Regions from separate parts of the Variovorax sp. J2P1-31 genome, predicted to be linked through region 1. Evidence: riboswitches for the same ligand, from Rfam matches in the RefSeq annotation. Region 1 holds a riboswitch; the other holds the start of a gene.

Region 1 (4,780 bases):
CGCGGTGACGGCGAACATGCCCACGTAGTCCTTCAGGCCGCTTTCCTTGGGCGCGACGAAGTCGGCCAGGCACCGGCTGGGGCGCATCACGCCGTCGATCACCTGCTTCTCGGTCTGCTGGCGCATGCCGTACCAGGTGAGCGCGACTTCGCTGCGGCTCTCGTCGGTGTAGAGCTCGATGTCGTCGTCGTTGACGGTGTTGGCCGGCCAGAAGCCGACGATGCCGCTCGCGCTGAGCCAGCGGCCTTCGATGAGGCGCTTCAGCATGCGCTGTCCGTCTGCATAGACGCGCACGGCTTCGGTGCCGACGATCTCGTCCTTCAGGATCGCCGGGAAGGCCCCGGCCAGGTCCCAGGTCTGGAAGAAGGGGCCCCAGTCGATGTACTTGGCCAGCTCGGTCAGGTCGTAGTTCTTGAACACGCGGCGGCCGATGAACTTGGGCACGGGGGGCGTGTAGTTCGACCAGTCGATCGGCGTCTTGTTGGCCCGCACCTTGGCCAGCGGCCACAGCGGCACCTGCTTCTTGTTGGCGTGCTGGTGGCGCACCTTGTCGTAGTCGGCGTTGAGCTCGTCGATGTACTTCGACGCCTGGTCGGACAGCAGCGACTGCGCCACGCTCACGCTGCGCGAGGCGTCGGGCACGTAGACGACCGGGCCTTCGTAATGCGGCGCGATCTTCACCGCGGTGTGCACGCGGCTGGTGGTGGCGCCGCCGATCATCAGCGGGATCTTCTTGATGCGGAAATGGTCGTCGCGCTGCATCTCGCCGGCCACGTACTGCATCTCTTCCAGGCTCGGCGTGATCAGGCCCGACAGGCCCACGATGTCCGCGCCCTCGACCTTGGCGCGCGCCAGGATCTCGTGGCACGGGACCATCACGCCCATGTTCACGACTTCGAAGTTGTTGCACTGGAGCACGACGGTGACGATGTTCTTGCCGATGTCGTGCACGTCGCCCTTGACCGTCGCGATGATGATCTTGCCCTTGGTGCGCACGTCGCGGCCCGCGGCCTCGTCGCGCAGCTTCTCTTCCTCGATGTAGGGCAGCAGGTGGGCCACGGCCTGCTTCATCACGCGGGCCGACTTCACCACCTGCGGCAGGAACATCTTGCCGGCGCCGAACAGGTCCCCGACCACGTTCATGCCGTCCATCAGCGGGCCTTCGATCACATGCAGCGGGCGGCCGCCCTTGGCCAGGATCTCGCGGTAGGCCTCCTCGGTGTCCTCGACGATGAAGTCGGTGATGCCGTGCACCAGCGCATGGCTCAGGCGCGCGCCGACCGTGACCGGCGCCTCGGGCGTGCCGCGCCAGTCGTTGCGCTTGCTCTCGTCCTTGGCGCCGCTCTTGGCGGTCTCGGCGACTTCGACCAGGCGCTCGCCGGCGTCGGGGCGGCGGTTGAGGATCACGTCCTCCACGCGCTCGCGCAGCACCGGCTCGAGGTCGTCGTAGACGCCGACCATGCCGGCGTTGACGATGCCCATGTCCATGCCGGCCTTGATCGCGTGGTACAGGAACACGGTGTGGATGGCTTCGCGCACCGGGTCGTTGCCACGGAAGCTGAAGCTCACGTTCGACACCCCGCCCGACACCTTGGCGCCGGGCAGGTTCTGCTTGATCCAGCGCGTGGCCTCGATGAAGTCGACCGCGTAGTTGTTGTGCTCCTCGATGCCGGTGGCGACCGCGAAGATGTTGGGGTCGAAGATGATGTCCTCGGCCGGGAAGTCGATCTCGTCGACCAGGATGCGGTAGGCACGCTCGCAGATCTCGATCTTGCGTTCGTAGGTGTCGGCCTGGCCCTTCTCGTCGAAGGCCATCACGACCGCGGCGGCGCCGTAGCGGCGCAGCAGCTTGGCATGGTGGCGGAACTGGTCCTCGCCCTCCTTCATGCTGATCGAGTTCACGATGCCCTTGCCCTGGATGCAGCGCAGGCCGGCCTCGATCACCTCCCACTTGGAGCTGTCGACCATGATCGGCACGCGCGCGATGTCGGGCTCCGAGGCGATCAGGTTGAGGAAGCGCACCATCGCGGCCTTGCTGTCGAGCATGGCCTCGTCCATGTTGATGTCGATCACCTGCGCGCCGTTCTCGACCTGCTGGCGCGCGACCGCCAGGGCCTCCTCGAACTGGCCGTTGAGGATCATCCGCGCGAAGGCCTTGGAACCGGTGACGTTGGTGCGCTCGCCGATGTTGACGAACAGCGTGCCGTCGCCGATCAGCACGGGCTCGAGGCCCGACAGCTTCATCGGGGGAACGGTTTCGGCGGCAGCGGCGGACGGGGAAGGAGCGGACATGGAACTCACCTGGATGCACAAGGTTCAGGTGAGCGTCGTTGCGGGGACAGACCCGAGCCTGGCGGGGCTGTGAAGCCGGCCGCTGCAACGCTCCTCGGGGGTGGGGATTTTAGGCGGGATTCCGGGTGTGAGGCAGATGAGGGGCTTGCAGCGGGGGCCTTCTTTCCCCTCTCCCTCTGGGAGAGGGCAGGGTGAGGGCATGGGCGGTGGATCAGGCACGCGTGATGTGAGGCTGACGCCCTCACCCCTGCCCTCTCCCAGAGGGAGAGGGAGAAATACCTCAGGCCGCGGCCGCTTCCCCGGCCGCCTCCCCCGCCCGCACCGTCGTCAGCGCAAACGGCGGCAGCCCCTGCAGCAGCCGTTGCCCGTAGGAGGTGCGCACCAGCCGCCGGTCGTAGCAATAGACGCTGGCCCGGTCGTCCTCGCTGCGGATCGCGCGGCCCACCCATTGCGCCAGGCGGATCGCGGTGGCGGGCACCACCAGCTCGGTGAAGGGGTCGCGGCCTACGGTGCGCAGCCATTCGGCGCGCGCCTCGCCCACCGGATCGTCGGGCGGCGCGAAGGGCAGCTTGGCGATGAACACCGATTCGCACAGCTTGCCCGGCAGGTCCAGCCCCTCGCCGAAGGACTGCATGCCGAAGATGACCGAGGGCAGGCCCTCGCCCACGCGGTGGCGGTGCGTGGCCAGCAGCTGCTGGCGCGGCAGGGCCGTCTGCAGCAGCACGCGCGGGCGCAGCGCCGCCGGCAGCGCCTCGACCGCCAGCCGCAGTTGCTCGCGCGAGGTGAACAGCACCAGCGCGCCGTGCCGCACCTCGGCCAGGTCGCGCACCAGGGCCTGCACCATCTCGGCCACGTAGCCGGCCGCATCGCGCGGGTCGGCCCGGGTCTCGACCGCGATCAGCCGGCCCTGCGCCGCGTAGTCGAAGGGGCTGGGCACCTCCAACGTGGTCGCGGCCTCGTCGCCGTGCAGGCCCGATTCGCGCAGGAAGAAATCGAAGCGCCCACAGCTGGTGAGCGTGGCCGAGGTCAGCACCGCGCCGCGCACCTTGTTCCAGAGCTGGTGGCGCAGCGTGGCGCCGGGCAGCAGCGGGCTCGCATGCGCCTGCAGCACCTCGCGCTCGCCGTAGACCTCGAGCGTGAACCACTTGGCGGCCGGCACCGCGTCGGGCGCGGCATCGCGCAGCAGCAGTTGGGCGGTGTCGAGCATCTGCTCCAGGCGCGGCGCCAGCGCGCCGAGCTGGGCATACATCGCCGACAGCTTGCGCGCCATGGCGGGCTGCTCGCGCATCTCTGCGCGCAGGGCGTTGGCGATCACGCGCAGCGCCTCCAGGAAACCCGAGGCGTGATGCGCCACCCGGCCCAGCGGGCCCTGCAGCACCTCGGGCAGTTCGCCCAGCGGCAGCCGGGCCCGCGCGGGGCCGCGCGCGGCCGGGCCGTCGAGGCCGGCGCGCAGGGTGTCGCCGTACAGGTCCATCACCAGCCGCTCGGTGTCCTGCAGCGCCTGGCGCATCTGCGCGGCATGGGTCGGGATGTCGGCCACCTCGGTCACCTCGAAGCGCACGCCCACGCGCACCGCCCGCCGGGCCAGCCGCTCGGCCCAGGCGTGCTGGCCCAGGTCCATGCGGCAGCCGAACTGGGCCAGCGCGGTGGCGGGCAGGTGGTGGGCCTCGTCGAGCACCAGCAGCGAGTTGTCGAGTTCGGGCAGCTGCCGGTTGCCCAGCGAGGCGAGCAGCAGGTCGTGGTTGACCACGATCACCTGCGCGCCGACCAGCGCCTTGCGGCGCTCGTAGTACACGCACTGGCTGAACGAGGGGCAGTGCTTGCCGCTGCACGAGGCGGCATCGGCTGCCATCGGCAGCCAGGCCTCGGCGGCGGGGGGCGTGTCCAGCGTGTCGCGGTCGCCGTCCCAGGCGCCGGTCGACAGCGTGTGCGCGATGCCGGTGTAGAACTTGAGCCGCGCCTCGACCTCGTGCGCCGGGCGGGTGGCGCGGGCCGCGGCTTCGCTGGCCTGTTCGTCGGCGAACAGGTCGTAGCCGCCCTCCTCCTCGTCTTCCTCGTCCAGTTCGCCGGCCATGCCGGTCAGGCGCTCGAGCTTCTGCTGGCACACGTAGCGGCCCCGGCCCTTGGCCAGCGCGAAGCGGAAGGGTTGGGGCAGCAGCGCCGCCAGCGCGGGCAGGTCCTTGTGGACCAGCTGCTCCTGCAGCGCCACGGTGGCGGTGGAGATCACGACGCGGGTGTTGCGCGCCAGCGCGAGCGCGATGGCCGGTGCGCAGTAGGCCAGCGACTTGCCGACGCCGGTGCCGGCCTGGATCACGGCGATGGCACGCACCGGCGGGGCGGCCTCCTCGTCATCGACCTTGCCCAGCGTGGCGGCGCCCAGCGTGTTCGCCACCTGCTCGGCCATGCGCCGCTGGCCTTCGCGGCCACGGAAGCCCTCGCTGGCCTGGACCACCGCATCGAACGCCTGCAGGGCGGACGCGGCCCATTC
Region 2 (4,780 bases), on a different contig from region 1:
ACTGCGTGATGGCCGAGTCGGCGCCGGCCTTGGCCTTGGCGGCGAAGGCCTGCAGGTCGGCCTCGGGCGAACGCGCCTGGGGATGCACCTCGGGGTAGCAGGCCACCTCGATGTGGAAATCGCGGCCCGTCTCGGCGCGGATGAAGCCGACCAGGTCGCTCGCGTACTGGAACTCGCCGCCCACGCCGTAGCCGCTGGGCAGGTCGCCGCGCAGCGCCACCAGCCGCTTCACGCCCATGGCCTTGAGCTCGGCCAGCTGCGTGCGCACCGTCGCGCGCGTGGCGCCGATGCAGGAGAAGTGGCTGGCCGCGTCCACGCCCTCGGCCAGGATCTCGCCCACCGCGGCGAAGGTGCCCGCATGGGTCGAGCCGCCCGCGCCATAGGTCACGGAGCAGAACTCGGGCTTCATCTCGTAGAGCTGCTGGCGCACGGCGCGCAGCTTGACCGCGCCCTCGGGCGTCTTGGTCGGGAAGAACTCAAAGCTCAGCGGAAGGCGCACGTGCGGCTCCTGGGTCGCCGTCCGCGTGGATGGCATGGATGAAGAATTCCCGGTTGCCGTCGCCGCCGGCGATCGGGCTGTCGATCCAGCGCAGCACGCGCAGGCCCAGCGCGGCACAGCTCTCGCGCAGACGCTGCTCGACGATCGGGTACATCGCATCGTCGCGCACGATGCCGCCCTTGCCCACCTGGCCCGGCTGCAGCTCGAACTGCGGCTTGACCAGCAGCAGCAACTCGCCCTCGGCCGCCAGGAAGGGCACGACCGCGGGCAGCACCAGCGTGAGCGAAATGAAGGACAGGTCGGCCACGATCAGGTCGAAATCGGTGCGCTCGACCTCTTCGGCCAGGTCGTCGACGACCAGCGCGCGCGCATTGACCTTCTCGATGGCCGTCACGCGCTCGTCCTCGCGGATGCGCGCATGCAGCTGGCCATGGCCGACGTCGATGCCCACCACCTGCGCCGCGCCATGCTGCAGCAGGCAGTCGGTGAAGCCGCCGGTCGACTGGCCCACGTCGAGGCAGTGCTTGCCCGTCGGGTCGACGCCGGTGGCGCGCAAGGCGCCTTCCAGCTTGAGCCCGCCGCGCGAGACATAGCGCGACTCCGCGGCATCGGCGAGCTCGAGCTCGGCCGAGGCCGGGATCTCGTCGCGGTTCTTGCCCACGCTGCGCCATTCGGCGCCGCTGCCGGCATCGCGCCAGCGCAATCCGCCCGCGATCAGGCGGACGGCCTGTGAACGCGAGGCCGCGAGGCCCCGCTCCACCAACAATTGATCAGCGCGCAAAGCTTGGGTGCGCCATCAATAACGGTAGGTGTCCGCCTTGTACGGACCCGCCTTGTCGACGCCGATGTAGGCGGCCTGGGCGTCGGTCAGTTCGGTCAGCATGGCGCCGACCTTCTTCAGGTGCAGGCGCGCGACCTTCTCGTCGAGGTGCTTGGGCAGCACGTAGACCTTGCCGGCCTGGTAGGCGTCGGGCTTGGTGAACAGCTCGATCTGGGCGATGGTCTGGTTCGCGAACGACGAGGACATCACGAAGCTCGGATGGCCCGTGCCGCAGCCCAGGTTCACCAGGCGGCCCTTGGCCAGCAGGATGATCTTCTTGCCGTCGGGGAAGGTGATGTGGTCGACCTGCGGCTTGATCTCTTCCCATTCGTACTTCTCGATCGACGCGACGTCGATCTCGTTGTCGAAGTGGCCGATGTTGCAGACGATGGCCTGGTCCTTCATCTTGGCCATGATGTCGTGCGTGATCACGTCCTTGTTGCCGGTGGTGGTCACGAAGATGTCGGCCTTGTCGGCGGCGTATTCCATGGTCACGACCTTGTAGCCTTCCATCGCGGCCTGCAGCGCGTTGATGGGGTCGATCTCGGTGACCCAGACCTGCGCCGACAGCGCGCGCAGCGCCTGGGCCGAGCCCTTGCCCACGTCGCCGTAGCCGGCCACGCAGGCCACCTTGCCGGCGATCATCACGTCGGTCGCGCGCTTGATGCCGTCGACCAGCGATTCGCGGCAGCCGTAGAGGTTGTCGAACTTGCTCTTGGTGACCGAGTCGTTGACGTTGATCGCGCGGAACAGCAGCGTGCCCTTGGCCGACATCTCGTTGAGGCGGTGCACGCCGGTGGTCGTTTCCTCGGTCACGCCGATGATCTCGGCCGACTTGCGGGTGTACCAGCTGTCGTCCACGGCCAGCTTGGCCTTGATCGCGGCGTAGAGGATGCGCTCTTCTTCGCTGGTGGGGTTGGCGAGCACCGACAGGTCCTTCTCGGCGCGCTGACCCAGGTGCATCAGCAGCGTGGCGTCGCCGCCGTCGTCCAGGATCATGTTCGGGCCTTCGCCCTTCGTGCCCTTGGGGCCGAAGTCGAAGATGGCGTGCGTGTAGTCCCAGTAGTCCTTGAGCGACTCGCCCTTGATGGCGAACACCGGCGTGCCCTTTTCGGCGATGGCGGCGGCGGCGTGGTCCTGCGTGGAGAAGATGTTGCACGAGGCCCAGCGCACTTCGGCGCCGAGCGCCTGCAGCGTCTCGATCAGCACGGCCGTCTGGATGGTCATGTGCAGCGAGCCGGTGATGCGCGCGCCCTTGAGCGCCTGGCCCTTGGCGAACTCTTCACGGATGGCCATCAGGCCGGGCATTTCGGTTTCCGCGATGCGGATTTCCTTGCGGCCCCAGGCGGCGAGGGACAGATCGGCAATCGCCTGGTCGGCGGTCGAGACGGGGGTGGGCTTGAGAACAGCGCTCATGGAAACTCCAAAACTTGTTTGAACGAGGCCACTGTGGTCGACGGGAAAACTCACCGCGCGAGAACAGCGGATGAGCGTCGTTGCGATGGGTCCGAGCCTCACGCCTGGCGGCGCTGCAACGCTCCTCGGAGCGCGGATTTTAGCCCACTGCGCCGTGGGCCGTGCGCCGCGAGTCGGGGCCCCGGCCGACAGATGCGCCCGCCGCCGAAGTCCACCATGTCGCTTCGATCGCGTGACAGCGCCGCTGGCGTCTGGCGTGGTCGCCCGAGGTTCCATGCACTCCCTCTTTGCCAAACTCCCTACGGCCGCCCTGGCCGGCGCCGTGCTCGCGGCCGGTATCGCCCTGCCGCTCGCGGCCTCGGCCCAGAACGCTTCAGCGAGCGCGCCCGCGGCCGCCCCGCTGGTCCGCATCCGCGGCACGGTGGTCTACAACGACACCAAGCAACTGATCGTCAAGGACCGCGGCGGCGAGGTGGTCACGCTCGCGCGCGCGGCCGACCTGCCGGTGTCGGAGGTCTACCGGATCAAGCTGGCCGACATCAAGCAGGGCAGCTTCGTCGGCACGGCCGCGATGCCGCAGCCCGACGGCACCCAGAAGGCGCTCGAGGTGCTGGTCTTCCCCGAGGCCGCGCGCGGCACCGGCGAGGGCCACTTCCCCTGGGACCTGCAGCCGCAGAGCACCATGACCAACGCCACGGTGGCCGACCTGGCGGCCGCGCCCTCGTCCGCGCGCGGCGGCCAGCAGCTCAAGCTCAGCTACAAAGGCGGCGAGAAGACGGTGATCGTGCCGCCGAACGTGCCCGTCGTGACCTTCAGGCCCGGCACCGACGCCCTGCTCACGCCCGGCGCCAAGGTGCTGGTCAACGCGCAGGAACGCAACGGCACGCCGACCGCCATGCGCGTGATCGCGGGGCGCCACGGCTTCACGCCGCCGATGTAACAAGCCCCGGCGCCCCGCAGCCCGGGGGCGGCTCGCTAAAATCGACGGCTTTGCGTAGCCGCCGCGCCGTGAGCGCCTCGCGCTCACCGTCCTTCGCGCGCCCCGCGTTCACGCCATGACCTTCGAATCCGAAACCCGCCGCCGTCGCACCTTCGCGATCATTTCCCACCCCGACGCGGGCAAGACCACGCTGACCGAGAAGCTGCTGCTGTTCTCGGGCGCGATCCAGATCGCCGGCTCGGTCAAGGCGCGCAAGGCCTCGCGCCACGCGACCTCCGACTGGATGGAGATCGAGAAGCAGCGCGGCATCTCGGTGGCCTCCTCGGTCATGCAGATGCTGTACCGCGACCACGTGATCAACCTGCTCGACACGCCCGGCCACAAGGACTTCTCGGAAGACACCTACCGCGTGCTCACCGCCGTCGACTCGGCGCTGATGGTGATCGACGCGGCCAACGGCGTGGAAGCGCAGACGCGCCGGCTGATCGAGGTCTGCCGCCAGCGCGACACGCCCATCATCACCTTCGTCAACAAGATGGACCGCGAAGTGCGCGAGCCGCTGGACATCCTCGACGAGATCGAGCGCGAGCTGGGCATGCCCTGCGTGCCCATGACCTGGCCCGTGGGCCAGGGCAAGAGCTTCGGCGGCATCATGAACCTGCGCACGCAGACCATGACGGTGTTCGACTCGGGCAAGGAGCGCCTGCCGCAGGACTTCGAGACCATCGCGCTGAACAACCGCGCCGAGCTGATCAAGCGCTTCGGCGCCGAGTTCGAGAACGCCGAGCAGAGCATGGAGCTCGCCGCCGGCGCCTCGCCGGCCTGGGACCGCGAGGCCTTCCTGGCCGGCAAGCAGACGCCGGTGTTCTTCGGCTCGGGCGTGAACAACTTCGGCGTGATGGAAGTGCTCGACGCGCTGGTCGACCTGGCGCCGGCGCCGCAGTCGCGCACCAGCACCACCATCGTCAACCGCCAGCCGGTGGTCAAGGAGATCCAGCCCGCCGACAAGGACTTCGCCGGCGTGGTGTTCAAGGTGCAGGCCAACATGGACCCCTCGCACCGCGACCGCATCGCCTTCGTGCGCATGGCCTCGGGCAAGTACACG

The links. A riboswitch is a leader RNA that binds a small molecule or an ion and turns the genes downstream of it on or off. The one in region 1 is predicted to bind S-adenosylhomocysteine.
Region 2: another riboswitch for S-adenosylhomocysteine. It lies ahead of ahcY (adenosylhomocysteinase); the one in region 1 lies ahead of metH (methionine synthase).

The regions. Positions count from the first base shown of each region.
Region 1 is NZ_JASZYA010000004.1:531,768-536,547, reverse strand. It holds gene metH (methionine synthase) at 1-2,292, opposite strand, end outside; S-adenosyl-L-homocysteine riboswitch at 2,316-2,392, opposite strand; gene dinG (ATP-dependent DNA helicase DinG) at 2,573-4,780, opposite strand, start outside.
Region 2 is NZ_JASZYA010000006.1:117,371-122,150, forward strand. It holds gene metF (methylenetetrahydrofolate reductase [NAD(P)H]) at 1-499, opposite strand, end outside; gene QTI20_RS30090 (TlyA family RNA methyltransferase) at 477-1,280, opposite strand; gene ahcY (adenosylhomocysteinase) at 1,296-2,735, opposite strand; S-adenosyl-L-homocysteine riboswitch at 2,801-2,868, opposite strand; gene QTI20_RS30100 (hypothetical protein) at 3,010-3,675, shown strand; gene QTI20_RS30105 (peptide chain release factor 3) at 3,791-4,780, shown strand, end outside.